DNA from 2 places in the Roseovarius pelagicus genome. Region 1 is predicted to be linked to the other one. Evidence: riboswitches for the same ligand, from Rfam matches in the RefSeq annotation. Region 1 holds a riboswitch; the other holds the start of a gene.
The links. Region 1 has a riboswitch for thiamine pyrophosphate ahead of thiD (bifunctional hydroxymethylpyrimidine kinase/phosphomethylpyrimidine kinase). Riboswitches for the same ligand answer to the same signal wherever they lie in the genome.

Region 1 (7,683 bases):
TCCTTCCCTGAACTGGCCGCACGCAAATTTGTTTGCCCATACCGGTCCCGATTCGGGGCAGCGGAGACTTCACTTCCCTCGCCCCTCCAGCAAGATTCTCTGCGTTGTGGATGCGCGAAAAGTGCTGCCCCATCTGGCCCCGGGGCCGATTGCGCACTGACCGCCTCGTGTTTGCGCAGACGTTGAATTTCCTCGGCCGATATCAGGCCGGCCCAATGTCTCTTCTCACACTTTGTTCACACCTGCATGCAGGAGAACGGTAAGCAACGCGGTACCATAAGAGCGACGAACCCGACGTCGCTATTGGCGCGACCGTTGGGCAACAACGCCCGATACCCCGAGCCTTTTGAGGGCGCAGACCACCGCCAGCCGCAGGCTAAACGCTGAGCCGGGCAGCGCCACGGCGACGCGGGTATATCACGTGATCGGCTCGGGGCTTGTCATACCGCGTATCAGCTCGATCACCTTAGTCTCCAAGGGCAAGGATTTTGATCTCACCGTCCCAATGTTTTGCAAGCCGCTCCGCTGCGTGCCACGCCCGAAGACCTGACCGGCAGGCCAGAACGGCGCGTTGGTCTTGGTCTGGCTGGGGACCGTGCGGCCCAAAATCCGTGACTGCATGGCGCATCGCCAGCGGCAATTCCGGTCCCTGTTCTTCTTTTGCACGCAGATCGACCAGAAAGTCAGTTGCCGCAATGTCTGCTTGCGCGATGAACGCCGGGTTCGGCGCAGGATCGGGGGCAGCATCGAACCGAAACCCGCCAAACCGCAGCGTGCGTGCATCATAGGTGACGAGCTGACCCAAGGCCGTCTGATCATCCGTAAGGATCGCCATCGCCATTTGCGCCTGTAGGCTGCCAATGACACCAACGCTTGGGCCTGACACGCCTTCGGTATCGCAAGAGCCTAACTGATCTGGCAGGTCGGGAAACACCGCGCGCAGCCCCGGCTGACCGCCGCAAAATCCGCCCACATAGCCCTCGGACCCCACAACGCTGGCGCTGATCAGCGGCTGCCCAGTGTGCAGACAATGGTCCGACGCCACGTAGCTGGCCGCAAAGCTGTCGGCACAATCGAGGACGAGGGTCATGCCGTCACACAGCGCCTCTGCCGTGGCAGGATCAAAGCGCTTCTGGATGGGATCAATCGTGGTGTCCGAGTTCAGTGCAGCCAAGGTGGCTGCGGCGATCCCGACCTTGGGTTGGCCGATATCGGCCTCACGAAAGAGCGTTTGGCGATGCAGGTTTGACAGGCTCACCACATCCGCATCGACGAGCCGGATATGGCCCACGCCCGCGCCCACAAGGTACTGTAAAACCGGGCTAGCCAAACCACCCGCGCCGATGACAAGAACCGATGCCGCAGCAAGCCGTTCCTGTGCGGCCACGCCCAAAACAGCGGTTTGACGGGCGTATCGGTTCATGTGCAGGCCTTGAGCCATGCCGTGACGCGAGCCTCCGGATCATCATGCAACGTGATGTCCGTGACGGCCGAAACGATATCCGCACCGGCAGCAAAAGCACCTTCGGCGCGCGCAACGCTCATTCCACCAATCGCAACAAGCGGGATGCGCCCCGTACGTGCCTTCCAGAGCGTCAGCTTCTCGACGCCCTGCTGATGCCATTTCATTTTCTTGAGGATCGTCGGATAGATCGGGCCGAGGGCGACATAATCGGGCATCAACGCCAGAGCCCGCGTCAATTCCGCCTCGTCATGGGTCGAGATGCCCAGTTTCAGGCCGGTCGCTCGGATCTCATCCACATTAGCGTCGTCCAAATCTTCTTGGCCCAAATGCACCCAATCACATCCAAGCTCGATGGCCAGTTGCCAGTGGTCGTTGACAACCAACACGGCACCGTGGGCGCGGCTCAGATCGCGCGCCTCAAGGATCTGCGCCCGCAGCGCGTCCTGCGGCTGGTCCTTGATCCGCAATTGCACCAGCTTTATCCCTAGCGGCAACATGCGCCGCAGCCACGCGACATCGTCAAAGATCGGGTAAAAGCGATGTAGCGTCAAAGGAATGCCTTTCCGATAATGGGCGTAGAGGGGGCGGCCATATCCCGCGCGTCGATAGGATCGGCCTGCGCCGCCAGCGCGCCAGCCTCCACAGCATGTGCAAACGCTCTGGCCATCGCAACGGGGTCGCCCGCCTTGGCCACGGCGGTATTGAGAAGCACCGCATCATAGCCCAATTCCATCGCGTGCGCCGCCTGCGACGGCAGGCCCAGTCCGGCGTCCACCACCAAGGGGATATCCGGAAAGTGCGCCCGCAGGCTGCGCAGCCCGTAAATGTTATTTAGGCCAAGCCCCGTGCCGATGGGCGCGCCCCAAGGCATAAGGACCTTGCAACCGACCTCTACCAAGCGTTCGCACAGCACCAGATCCTCGGTGCAATATGGGAAGACCTCGAATCCGTCCTCGGCCAACTGTGCTGCGGCCTCGACCAGCCCGAAGGGATCGGGTTGCAATGTGTCGGCATTGCCGATGATCTCCAGCTTGATCCAGTCGGTATCAAAGAGTTCGCGCGCCATGTGCGCTGTGGTCACCGCTTCGCGAATCGAATGGCAGCCAGCGGTGTTGGGCAAGACCGCAACGCCCAGTTGCTGGATCAGCGACCAAAAATCCTGCCCTGCCTGCTCACCGCCGGCCTCGCGGCGCACCGACACTGTGGCAATACCCGCCCCCGATTGCTGAAACGCGTCTGCTAGAATGGCAGGGGATGGGTACTGAGCGGTGCCCAACATCAGGCGAGAATCGATCGTGGTGCCGTAGAATGTAGGCATCTCAGCCCCCCTGCCGCGGGGCGACGATCTCGACCCGGTTGCCGTCTCGCAGGACCTGTTGTTCCCGCAGGGTTTTAGGAACAAAGGCCTCATTCACCGACGTGGCCACCTTCGCGTCGCCTTTCCCAAGCTCAGCGAGCAACGCCGCCAATGTGGGCGCGTCACTGTTCATCATCTCACCGTTCACGATGATCTTCATACCAAACCTCCGGCGTTTTGCCCTCCAGCACCAGATCCGCAGTCATCCGCGCCAGGGCGGGCGCCAGCAGAAATCCGTGCCGAAAAAGGCCATTTGCGTAAATCCGCTCGCCGACCCGGCGAATACGTGGCTGGTTGTCCGGAAAGGCGGGCCGCGCATCGACGCCGATTTCCAGCAGTTCCGCCTCGCCAAAGGCAGGGTGCAGGGCGTAGGCAGCGTTCATCAGCTCCATGACAGATCGCAGGGTGGCCCGGTTGCGGTCGCCACTCTCAAGCTGTGTCGCACCCAGCATAAAGACCCCATCGCCACGAGGCACGATATATAGCGGAAAGCGCGGGTGCAGCAGCCGGACCGGACGCGAGAGCGCGACATCGGGGCAGCGCACCACCAGCATCTCGCCCTTGACGCCGCGCAGGTCAGGGAGCGTGTCACGCGCAGCCAATCCGCGGCAGTCTATGACCTGTCCCCGCAACACACGTTCAAAGACGACCCCGGCCTTCGTCAGCCGGTCATACTGTCCGATCATGGTCGCACGAGGGGCGAGGTGGTTCTCATTGGGTATGAACAGCGCCTTGGAAAACCGCTCGGCCAAGTGGGGTTCGCATGCTTCGATCCCGGCGCGATCCATGGGCACGGCGGACGGCACGCGGCGCCCGAATGTTGTCAATTCGCTCTGATCGCGCCCCAAGGCCACAACCAACGTCCCATTCCGGGTCACCGTCGCACCGTGGCTTTCCCACCAATCCGCAGCCTCGCGGCCGTGATGAACGACGTTTGGCTCCGCGCTCACGCCCTCGCATTCGGGCGCTAACATGCCTCCCGCCCACCACGAGCAGGCGTGGTCGCCGGGCGCTCCATTGGGGTCACTGACCGTGACCTGCGCACCGCGCAACGACAGTTCCGCAGCCATCGTCAAGCCGCACACGCCGCCACCGAGTATGGTAAAACGATCGCTCATCCCCAAAGCGCGTGGAAATGGTGAACCGGCCCATGGCCGTGTCCAACGTTTAGGTCATCCGCCTGCAATATCGCGGCATTCAGCCAACGGTGGGCGCGGGCAACAGCCTCCTGCATCGACATGCCCTGTGCCATGCATGCAGCGATGGCCGAGGAGTAGGAACACCCCGTGCCGTGAGTGTTTCGTGTATTCACGCGAGGTGCAGAAAAGGACCGGGCACCAGTGCTCGACACCAGAGTGTCTTTGCAGATCTGTCCCTCCGCATGCCCGCCTTTCATCAGCACTGCGCCAACGCCCAGTTCCAATAGCCGTTGAGCCTGCTCTTGGGGTGTGCCCGCACCGGCGAGCTTTTCGGCTTCTGGCAAGTTGGGAGTAATTAGCGTTGCGCGACCGAACAGTTCGGACTTTAGCGCATCAATCGCGCTATCGGCCAGCAGCGTGTCGCCCGATTTCGCGACCATGACTGGATCAAGCACCACGGGGCCGTCATATCCCGCCAAGGCATCAGCGACCACCTTGATCAGCGACGGTGTGCCCAGCATCCCGATCTTGATCGCGCCAATCTCTATATCACTGAGGACCGCTTCGATCTGCGCTGCCACGACCGCGTCGGGAATGGCGTGAATTGCCGTGACAGATTGCGTGTTTTGCGCGGTCACCGCTGTAACGACCGAAGCGCCGTAGACGCCCATCGCCGAAAACGTTTTCAGATCGGCCTGAATGCCCGCGCCACCACCGGAATCCGAGCCTGCAATCGTCAGCGCCTTTGCAACCATGGCACCGCCCTTGGCGTTCAGGGTCAGGACAGGAAATGAGGGTACGACCAGAACGAACGCTGTGTCCGCTAGCTGTTCCCTCCGCCGGTCCTAACCGGTTCAGGTTCAATGGGTTCGCGCATTGCGCATCTCAGCCCCGACAAGGGCACCCCAACAGATTTCAATGGATTAGTAGATCTGCGTGATTGCTTCGTCAAACAGATATACTGCAACCAAAGAACCTGCCGCCACACTCTTGGCGCTGGTCCGAGATCCCACCGGAACCGCGTTGGCGGACCGACTCAATCACCAATACGGCGAGGAAGTTTCGCCCTTGTCTCGCGATCTGCGAATTCGTCGAGATAAGATTATGTACATGATGTGCATTGGCAATTCAGATCTGCATTGACCAGCCCCCCGTGGCGTCCCATGTTAGCTATGACAAGTAAGAAAGCCCGCATGCGCCTGATCGCCTTTATCCTTCTGGCCAACCTTATGGTATTAGTCTCATCTCCGCATTTTGATGCGGCTGGCATGTCGATGCATGAATGCCCGTCCTGTCCAGAGGCGATGGTCGAAATGCAGGAAGCCGAGGCGGGCAAAATGCATCAGGGACCGTCTTGCGCGGATATGTCCCTTTGTGCCCCCATGGCTCTTATTTCTGATGCTTTCTCACAACGCGACGGAGAGTACCTTGGCCATCGCCACGCATGGCCCGATGCATATAAAGGCGCATCCATTCGCTTGGCACTAGACCTGCCACCTCCCCGCGCCTGATCCTTCTCTACTGCGTCCTGGGCTGACATTCGTCCGCCCTAAATGAGAACGCGCAGCACGAAGGCTTGCGCAGGACAGGAAAATATCATGAAAAATACGCTCCTTGCCGGGGCTGCGGTCATTGCTGTAGCACTTGGTACATATACTTATACCCGTCTTACCGACCACGATCTGTCGGCAGGCCAAGCATCGACCCCCACCCAAGGCGCGGCTATGGTCGCCGTCACCCTACCCAAGAGTCTTTCGCCCGAGGCTTCTATGGGAAAACGGGCATTCGATGCGGTCTGCGCTGATTGTCACGGCGCAAATGCCGCGGGGAAAGTGGGATTTGGACCGCCGCTGATCCACAAGATCTATGAGCCGTCACACCACGGGGATATGGCTTTTCAGATGGCTGCACAAAATGGCGTGCGTGCGCATCACTGGAAGTTCGGGGACATGCCGCCGCAGCCTCAGGTCACCCGTGCTGATGCTGGCTCTATCATTGCTTATATCCGTGAAGTGCAACGTGCAAATGGGATTAACTGATATGAATTTGACACGACGCAATTTCTGCGCTGGTCTTGCCTCTACCCCGCTGGTCCGCCCTGCTTTCGCCCAAGACATGCCGCTGTTGACGGCCAAAGAGGCCATGATCCAGCTTGCTCCAGACAGCTATCCCGCCACGCCGGTCTGGAGTTACGACGGCACGATCCCCGGTCCCATGATCCGCGTTGCGCAAGGCAGCCGGTTTGAACGGCGACTGGTCAACACCCTGACTGTTCCCACCTCGATCCACTGGCACGGCATTCGAATAGACAATGCGATGGATGGCGTCGCGGGGCTGACGCAAGAGCCAGTACCGTCTGGGCAAGGCTTCGATTATGCCTTCGATCTGCCGGACGCCGGCACCTATTGGTATCACGCGCACACCAATTCCATGGAGCAGGTAGCGCGGGGCCTTTCCGGTGCGCTGATCGTCGAAGAACCGACACAGCCGGACGTTGACGGCGACGAAGTCCTGATGATAGACGACTGGTTGATCGACCCGGACACCGGGCGGTTCGTCGACAACTTTGCGGCTCCGATGGCACGGAGCCATGGCGGCCGCATCGGCAATCTGGTGGGGGTGAATGGGCGCTACAACTACAGCCTCCCGGCGCGGCAGAACGACCGGCTGCGCTTGCGGCTGATCAACGCGGCCAATGCGCAAATCTTTGGACTTAGACTTGAGGGGCTGAGGGGGTGGACGATCGCTCTCGACGGGATGCCTCTTGCGGAACCAGAGCCGGTGTCGAACACGCTTGTCCTTGCTCCCGCGCAGCGCATAGACCTGATCGTGGACGTCACCGCCGAGAAGGACGCGCCAGCCGGGCTTCTTTTTGCCGCTTCCGACGACAGCTGGCGAGCGCTGGTGGAATTCACGGTCACGGGGCGTGCGGCCTCGGTTCACCGAGACCTGCCTGCGCCCTTGCCATCCAACCCACGAATGGACACCCCCGGAATCGACGCGGCCCGTGTCTTTGACATGCCCCTTCAAGGTGGCGCCATGCGCGGGCTGGAGAGCGCCTCCTTCAACGGACAGACAATGGGCTGGCAAGAGCTGGTCCAGAACGGCCAATTCTGGGCACTGGCCGGACAAGCAGGTATGGGGAAGACGCCCTTTGCCGCCCTGTCACTCGGAGAAACGGCGCGCATCCGCATGACGAACGACACGATCTTTCCGCATGCTATGCACTTGCACGGGATGCACTTCCGGGTGCGTAACGCAGACGGCACCACTGGACCGCTACGGGACACGGTATTGGTGATGCCGGACCAGACGACCGAGATCGCATTCGTCGCGGATAATCCGGGAAAATGGCTGTTGCATTGTCACATGTTGGGGCACGCCGCCTCGGGCATGACCAACTGGATTACGGTCTCATGAGGTGGCTTCTCCTGCTTGCAGCGGCGCTTTCCGGTGCGGCTTACTCTGTCGTGGCAGAAGAAGGCATGGATGGCGCTGCGCTCTACCAACAGCACTGCGCCTCGTGTCACGGGACCAAACTTGAAGGTCAGCCAGACTGGCGCAGCCGTGGCACTGATGGACGACTTCCTGCACCGCCCCATGATGTCACGGGTCACACATGGCATCACAGCGACGACATCCTGTTCCGCATTACGCGGGATGGGACGGCCGCAGTTGTCGGCGACGACTATGAAAGCAACATGCCGGGCTTTGGCGATACA
Region 2 (7,683 bases), 1.4 Mb from region 1:
CGTTGGATTTGACGTGTTTGGCGACACGCCATGCGAACAGCATATCGGCCATTTCGGCATCCGAGGGCGCGCGTTTGGTCACAACGCGCAGTTCATCTGCCGTGACATGACCGTTGTCCTTGTCCTGAAAGAGATAGCCGCCTGAAACCTGCCGAATCGTTTGGGCTGCCGCGCGGGGATCGGCCATCGCTTCTGTGACGAGCAGTCTGAGATTCTTCTTTTTTGCAAAAATACTCTTTGCGTCTTCGTCTGCTCCGGGCGCGATGACAACTTCGGTGAAAATCCCAGCGATTTCCTCGGCAGTGGCCCCGTCGAGCGGTTGATTAAGCGCGATGATCCCGCCAAAGGCCGACGTACGGTCACAGTCAAAGGCGCGCTGGTACGCTTCTTTCAGCGTCCTGGCGCGGGCAACACCGCAAGGGTTCGCGTGTTTGATGATCGCGCAGGCCGGGCCGTCAGCGGCGGCAAACTCGCTGGCCAATTCAAACGCTGCATCGGTGTCGTTGATGTTATTGTAGCTTAGTTCCTTGCCCTGCAACTGTTGGGCGGTTGCGACACCGGGGCGGGCAGAGCCGTCTGTATAGAACGCGGCCTGTTGGTGCGGGTTCTCGCCATAACGCAATGCTTGTGCCAGCGTACCGGCAACGGCGCGACGACGCGGGGCATTGTCACCCTGTTGTGCCGCCATCCAGCCCGACACGGCGGCATCATAGGCACCGGTGCGCGAATAGGCAGTCATCGCCATGCGCTGCCGGAATTCCAGCGTCGTTGCGCCATCGTTTGCGGCCATCTCTTCCAGCAGGGCGTCGTAATCCTCGACATCCACGATGGTGGTGACAAAGCCGTGGTTCTTGGCAGCGGCGCGAGATCATCGCCGGGCCGCCGATGTCGATATTTTCTATACAGGTGTCATAATCTGCACCGGCTGCGACGGTCGCCTCGAACGGGTAGAGGTTGACCACCAGCAGATCAATCGCGCCAATGCCGTGCTCATCCATCGCGGCCACATGCGCATCATTGTCACGCAGTGCCAGCAGGCCACCGTGCACCATCGGATGCAGGGTCTTTACCCGGCCATCCATCATCTCGGGGAACCCGGTCACATCTGCCACGTCGCGTACGTCCAGCCCTGCATCGCGCAATGCCTTGGCGCTGCCGCCGGTGCTGAGCAATTCGACGCCTTGGCCCGCAAGTGCGCGGCCCAGATCAATAAGGCCGGTTTTGTCAGAGACGGACAGCAGGGCGCGGCGGATAGCGGTGGTTTGGGTCATGGGGTAGCAGGTCCTCAGGCTCGTTACATTGCGCCGCCTCAGTCCTCGTCTTCGGCATAGGATGCCCCGTCCGCGAGGTCGCGGATGCTGATTGGGGTGTCTTGTGCCTTGGCCAGAGACCAGCGGATGCGTGTCGCATACTCCATCGCGTGACCAGATAGAACGATCTGTTTGGTCGCACGTGGCTTTAACCGGCCTTTTTCCAGATAAACGCTGGGTTCCAGCGTGATCTGGGCGCGCGCATCATGGCGAAAGACCCAGATTTCCCCCGAACGCAACGCGATCGACACGGCTTGACCGCCCATGTCCAGCGCGGCGTCAGCATCGGGGTGCAGATGAAAATGTATCTGGTACTTGATCCCCGCCAGCCGGGTGGCATCCAGCGCTTTGTCAAAGCGGCGCTTGTCTGCGTCTTCGAGTGACAGCAGCATTTCCTCGCCTGCGATTCCGCGCCCGTCGAACGTCATCTCGATGGTACGCGCGTGCATCAGACCAAAGCGTGAGAGGTAGCCATCATGCCCCCCCTCAAACCGCAAGCCGTCGGAGGCATGACTGAGCTGGATCGGCACGTTTTTCGGACCGCCCACAAGCCATTCTTCCTGTGCGCCAGCGGGACCCAGCCGCGCGCTGGATTCGGCGGCAATTACCAATGTGGAATGCGATGGTGTGGCGCGCCCGGCGCGGCGCCAGTCAGCGCCAAATGTTTCGCCAGAACCGCAGTTGACGATTAACGGCCGCCGCCCCGATGTCAGTTCGAACGCGAGGGTAGAGGCGTGGGCATTGGGGGAGGCGGCACCGCTGGGTGGCGGGCTCGCGTCGATGATGACAGACGTTCGCCCCGCGCTGAGGCGCGCATACCCCATCGAAAGACCATCCGGCGCGCGCCCTTTGATGCCACTGTTGGCCAGTGCATTGTCCAGCCGTCCCTCTAGCCCCCGACCGCCGCCGTGAAACCGGGCCAGCCCGCCATCGGCGTGGCGCAGCGTGCGCAGCGTCGGCGCGATGCGCTCGATCGCCAGCCAGTGCGAATCACCGGGGCTGCGTCCGGCTTCGCTGAGGGCGGTCGCGGCCCAAGTGAGTAGGGTGAAAACTTCGAGCAACTCTTCGGGGTTGCGGGTTGGTAGTAGCCCGTCGCCAGAGATGCGCGCGTCGCATTCGCGTGATAGCGCGCGGGTTGCATGACCGACATTGTCCTGCATTCCTTCTAGCGCCAGCCCGGCATAGATCAGGCCGGTCAGCGCCTCGAATCGCGGCAGCCCCGGCTGTGCCGCCTCCCAGCGTTTGCCGAGAAAGAGCGTTTGCTGCCCGAGTGAGCGGTAAAATGCATCCGAGGCAGGTTTATCCTGCCCCATCAGCAGGAAAAGCGCGTGATTGATCCAGCGAATCAGCCGACGTCCGGTCAGATCAGGTGTCCAGCCGGGACCGCGCCCGGTGCCATAACGGTCGATCCAGCCCCAGACCCACGCTTGTGCCGTCTGTCGTGCGGCCAGATCGCCCACGGCGGCCAGATCGTCGAGCCATGCGAACCCCTGAAGCTCGGACGCAAACGCATGGTCGGGGCTGTCCAGATCCCAGATCAGCGCCTGAGGTTCTTGCAGCAGATGCCCGGCAAAAAGGAAGTTACCGGCGCAAAGCTGCCGCCCGCGGGCAAAGCTGCCGATGGTGCGTGGTTCCGGCGATGAGATGAATGCAGTCGCAGGACGCGCCCATGTGGCACGCCGTGCCTGCACGCGATTCATCAGACGTGTCCACTTTGCGCCGAGTGTTTCGGATGCTGCCATTGCCTCGCCTCTGGGGACGCTCTTGGCGGCGCCACTGTCGGCAATATACCGCGCAGCCGCCGCCAAGTCACCGACCAATTGAAGGTCGGGCGGTCAGCCGCGCAGCAGGGCCATGTAAAATCCATCCATGCCACCCAGATCCGCCCAGTAATCCGGGCGCAGCCGCAGCCCGCCTTCTTCGGTGATCCATGCGGGGTCAATGCCCGGACGGTTCAGCGCAGCGCGGTCGGCGCGCAGGTGCGGATGCCGTGCCAGCGCGTTTTCAACCTGACATTCGCCTTCGTCCGGCAGCAAAGAGCAGGTGCAGAACATCAACCGCCCGCCGGGTTTCAGCAGGGTGATGGCGTGGTCAAGCATCGCCTCTTGCAGCGCGATGAGATCACCGATTTCGGCGCCGTCACGGGCATGTGGCAGATCGGCATGTCTGCGGATGGTGCCTGTCGCCGAACAGGGCGCATCCAGCAGGATCGCATCATACGGCCCGCCTTGATGCTCTAGCGCGTCGCCGGTGATGCAGGTGGCGTTGAGGCCGGTGCGCATCAGGTTCTGTTCCACGCGGGTCATGCGCTGCTCTGACAGGTCGAGAGCGGTCACGGTAGCGCCCGCCGCCGAGAGTTGCAGTGTCTTGCCTCCCGGTGCGGCACAGAGGTCCAGCACGGCCTCATTGGGTTGTGCGCTCAGAATTTGCGCTGGCAGGGCGGCGGCGGCATCCTGTACCCACCAGTCGCCGGTGTCGAAACCGGGCAGGGTGCTAACCTGTCCGGGCTGTGTCAGACGAACTGAACCCGTGGGCAGCATCGTGCCGCCCGTTGCATCGGCCACCGACTGCGCGTTAGTGCGGGCAGTCAGGTCGAGTGGGGCACCGGCATAATGCGCGACCTCAAAGCCAGCCACAGCGGTGCTGCCATAGGCCTCGGCCAGAGGTGCGCGCAGCCATTTGGGCAGGTGCGGGACACGCAATGCGGCCCATGCGGCCGGGCCATCAGCCGCAATCTTGCGCAGGACCGCGTTAATCAGCCCCTTCAGTTTGCCATAGCGTTTATGCCCCGCGATCAGGTTCACCGCGTCATTCACGACACCATGGGCATCCCCCCCCATGCACAGTTCAACCGTGCCGAGCCGCAGGATGTTGGATACGTGCAGCGGCGGCGGCTTTCTCAGGTGCTTTTTCAGCAGCCTGTCGGCACGTTCCAACCCGCGGAGGGTATCTGTCGCGAGCCGTTGGGCGCGCGCGCGATCGCCCGGTTCCAGCCGGTCCAGAGCGCCGCTGGCCAGCAATTCCGGCATCAGGCGCCCCTCGCCCATGATCTGATCAAGCAGATAAACGGCATTGGCGCGTGCCGATGGCGGGCTGTCATTGCGTCGGGGGCGTGGTCCGGGGGGCATTGCGTGTCCTTGCCGAGAGGTATCGGGCGCGTATATCAAGGGGGCGAGAGCAGCGAAAGGCCCACCATGACCCAAGATAAACCTGATCTGCCGCCCGAGGCGCAGCGCGCGCTGGCCGAAGCGGAGGCACGCCGCAAGGCCGCAGGAGCGTCGGAATTGCCCAAGGAGCTGGGCGGGCGCAAGGGACCAGAGCCGGTGCGCTATGGCGATTGGGAGCGCAAGGGCATCGCCGTCGATTTCTGACGCCACAGCCGGACCTTGACGCGCCTGCCATGCTGGCGCAACTTGCCGCCACGACAGGGGCGCACGCGTTTCGCGGGCTGAGAAGTACCCTTTGAACCTGACCCGGATCATACTGGCGGAGGAAGTCGTGGGGCATCTTACCCGTGTTTGCCGGAACGGTCCCTGCCACACCTTCGCCACTCGGAGGCGACAATGGACGACATCGGCACGTATCTGACAAAAATGCGCAGCACGGCACCATTGGTGCAGAATATTACGAATTATGTGGCGATGAACATTATGGCGAATGTCATGCTGGCGGCGGGTGCCTCACCCGCCATGGTGCATGCGCGCGAAGAGGCCGGAGAATTTGCGGCGATTGCACAGGCGCTGAGCGTGAATATCGGCACGCTCGACCCCGAATGGGTCAGCGCCATGGAAGAGGCTGCAGGCGTCATGGCGGCTGCGGGCAAACCCTGGGTTCTGGACCCGGTCGCAATCGGGGCGACGACGTTGCGCCAGGACGCGGGTGCGCGGCTTCTGGCGCTGAAGCCAACAGTCATTCGCGGCAACGCGTCCGAGATTATGGCGCTGGCAGGGGCAGATGCTGCCGGTCGCGGCGCGGATGCAGCCGATGCAGTCAGCGCGGCAGAGGCCGCGGCGCGCGATCTGGCTGGACGTACAGGGGGCGTGGCGGCTGTGACAGGTCCGGTTGATTACGTGACTGACGGTTCTGAGGGTTGGCGCATAGCCAATGGTGCGCCAGTCATGCCGCAAGTCACGGCGCTGGGCTGTTCGCTGACCGGGATCGTGGCCGCCTTTGCCGTGGATCAGCCTGCGCTGGCCGCGACGGTTGCGGCGCTGGCCTATTACGGGCTGGCCGGAGAGCAGGCTGTCGGGCTAAGCACAGGGCCGGGCAGCTTTCAGCCTGCCTTTCTCGATGCGCTGGCGGCAATGACGCCAGAGACCCTGACAGCGGGTGCCAGGGTGACACGGGCATGATGAATGGCATCTATTTCGTCACGGATGCGGACGCGACAGAACCGGTTCACGCGCAGGCGCTGGCCGCTGCGCGTGCCGGGGTGCGCTGGATTCAGCTACGGGACAAAACCGCCGACAATGCGGCGATGATCGCGCTGGCGCGTGACCTGCGCCGTGTGCTGCGGCCTCTTGGAACACGGCTGATCGTCAATGATCGCATTGAGGTCGCTGTAGCGGCGCGGGCGGACGGGCTGCATATCGGTCAGAGCGATGGTGATCCGCAGGCGGCGCGAGCACAGATCGGGCCGGATATGATTCTGGGTCTGTCTGTCGAAGATGCGAGTCAACTAGACTCTATTCCAGCGGGATGCGTCGATTATCTGGGTGTCGGGCCGATCCGCGCATCAGCCAGCAAGGCCGACCATGCGGCCCCGATCGGGTTCGAGGGATTGCGTGCTGCGGTGGCGCAAACAGACCTGCCGGTGGTGGCGATCGGCGGTTTGGTTGCTGATGACGCTGCGGTCGTAAGGGGCGCAGGTGCATGTGGTATGGCGGTTGTATCGGCCATCTCTCGTGCGCCGAGCATGGCCGACGCTGCAGGGTCGCTGGTGGCAGCATGGAGGCAGGTATAATCCCCATCGTCTCGCACGAACCGATCCGCCGGGTGGGAAATGGGCACGGGCCGACGCTGCATTTTACGGCGTCGTGGAACGAACCGGACTAATACGATCAGCCCGCAGCGAGGCCGGTTTACTTCTGGCCTGTGTTCATCGACGTTGTGCACGTAGCGGGCGAATATAGAGGACAGACCCATGACGACATTGCCCGATTTTCGGCTGGAAACGCATTTTGCCAAGTGGGAGTTCAATGCCCGCTATCATCTGACCGCCTCGGACGCCGAGAGCATCACGCTGAGCGAACTACTGGCGATGGCAGAGCCTGAAGATCGCGCTGATTTCGAAAATATGTGGCTCGGTTACACCGAAACTTGGGGCGCGCCCGATTTGCGGGCCGAAATTGCGGGTACATTTGCCGGGCGCAATGCGGATGACATCCTGTGTTTCGCTGGGGCGAGTGAGGGGATTTTTGCGGCTAATACGGTCCTGCTGGAAAAGGATGATCACGCCATCGTGGTCACGCCGAACTATCAGTCGCACGAGACGATGCCGCTGGCGATTTGTGACGCGACAGGTGTGCCGCTGGACCCCGCCGACAACTGGTCGCTGGATATTGACCGCGTGCGCGATGCGATCCGACCCAATACCCGGCTGGTTACGATCAATTTTCCGCATAATCCCACAGGGGCGATCCTGCCGTTGGACCGCTATCGGGCGCTGATTGAGCTGTGTCGCAAACATGGCATCTGGATCCTGCATGATGAGATTTTTCATGGGCTGGGGCCGAGCGGGGCGACACATCTGCCGTTTGTTGCGGATGAGTATGAGCGCGGTCTGTCGCTGGGGGTGATGTCGAAGTCCTACGGGTTGCCGGGGCTGCGCATTGGCTGGATCGCCTGTCAGGACCACGAAGTTCTGGCGCGGATGGAGCGGCTAAAGCACTATCTGTCGATCTGTAATTCGGGTCCAAGTGAACGATTGGCGCGCATCGCGTTAACGGTTCGCGACCAGTTACTGGCGCGCAACTGCGCCATCGTGGACGAGAACCTGCCAAAGTGGGAGGCGTTCTTTGCCCGCTATCCGGATCTGTTCGAGTTTACCCGCCCGGACGGGTCCTGCATGGGATATCCGCGCTATCTGGGGGCCGACGGGGTCGAGGCATTTGCGCGATCATTGGTCGAAGATAGCGGTGTTCTGGTGTTACCCAGCACGATCTACCGCTCTGACTTGGGCGCGACGCCAGATGATCGTTTCCGCATCGGGTTCGGCCGGACCGGGCTGGACGACGGACTGGCGGCGCTGGAGGCGCATATAAAGCGGAACCGACAGTAGCGCGGCCACGGCGCGTCTGGCGGCCAGCGCACGACTGCATATTTTGTAGTCATTTTTCTGCTAAATGATCTTCTTTTCAGATGCGAGATTAGA

Region 2: linked by a shared signal. The riboswitch ahead of thiM (hydroxyethylthiazole kinase) and the one ahead of thiD (bifunctional hydroxymethylpyrimidine kinase/phosphomethylpyrimidine kinase) in region 1 are both predicted to bind thiamine pyrophosphate.

The regions. Positions count from the first base shown of each region.
Region 1 is NZ_CP106738.1:3,751,945-3,759,627, reverse strand. It holds gene N7U68_RS19525 (HesA/MoeB/ThiF family protein) at 467-1,423, opposite strand; gene N7U68_RS19520 (thiamine phosphate synthase) at 1,420-2,016, opposite strand; gene N7U68_RS19515 (thiazole synthase) at 2,013-2,783, opposite strand; gene thiS (sulfur carrier protein ThiS) at 2,785-2,982, opposite strand; gene N7U68_RS19505 (FAD-dependent oxidoreductase) at 2,960-3,940, opposite strand; gene thiD (bifunctional hydroxymethylpyrimidine kinase/phosphomethylpyrimidine kinase) at 3,937-4,716, opposite strand; TPP riboswitch at 4,776-4,879, opposite strand; gene N7U68_RS19495 (hypothetical protein) at 5,155-5,472, shown strand; gene N7U68_RS19490 (c-type cytochrome) at 5,560-6,000, shown strand; gene N7U68_RS19485 (multicopper oxidase family protein) at 6,002-7,381, shown strand; gene N7U68_RS19480 (c-type cytochrome) at 7,378-7,683, shown strand, end outside.
Region 2 is NZ_CP106738.1:2,308,864-2,316,546, forward strand. It holds partial or broken gene purH (bifunctional phosphoribosylaminoimidazolecarboxamide formyltransferase/IMP cyclohydrolase) at 1-1,271, opposite strand, end outside; gene N7U68_RS12485 (heparinase II/III family protein) at 1,310-3,052, opposite strand; gene N7U68_RS21055 (RsmB/NOP family class I SAM-dependent RNA methyltransferase) at 3,146-3,850, opposite strand; partial or broken gene N7U68_RS21060 (transcription antitermination factor NusB) at 4,052-4,438, opposite strand; gene N7U68_RS12495 (DUF1674 domain-containing protein) at 4,505-4,681, shown strand; TPP riboswitch at 4,727-4,822, shown strand; gene thiM (hydroxyethylthiazole kinase) at 4,874-5,662, shown strand; gene thiE (thiamine phosphate synthase) at 5,659-6,273, shown strand; gene N7U68_RS12510 (aminotransferase class I/II-fold pyridoxal phosphate-dependent enzyme) at 6,454-7,590, shown strand.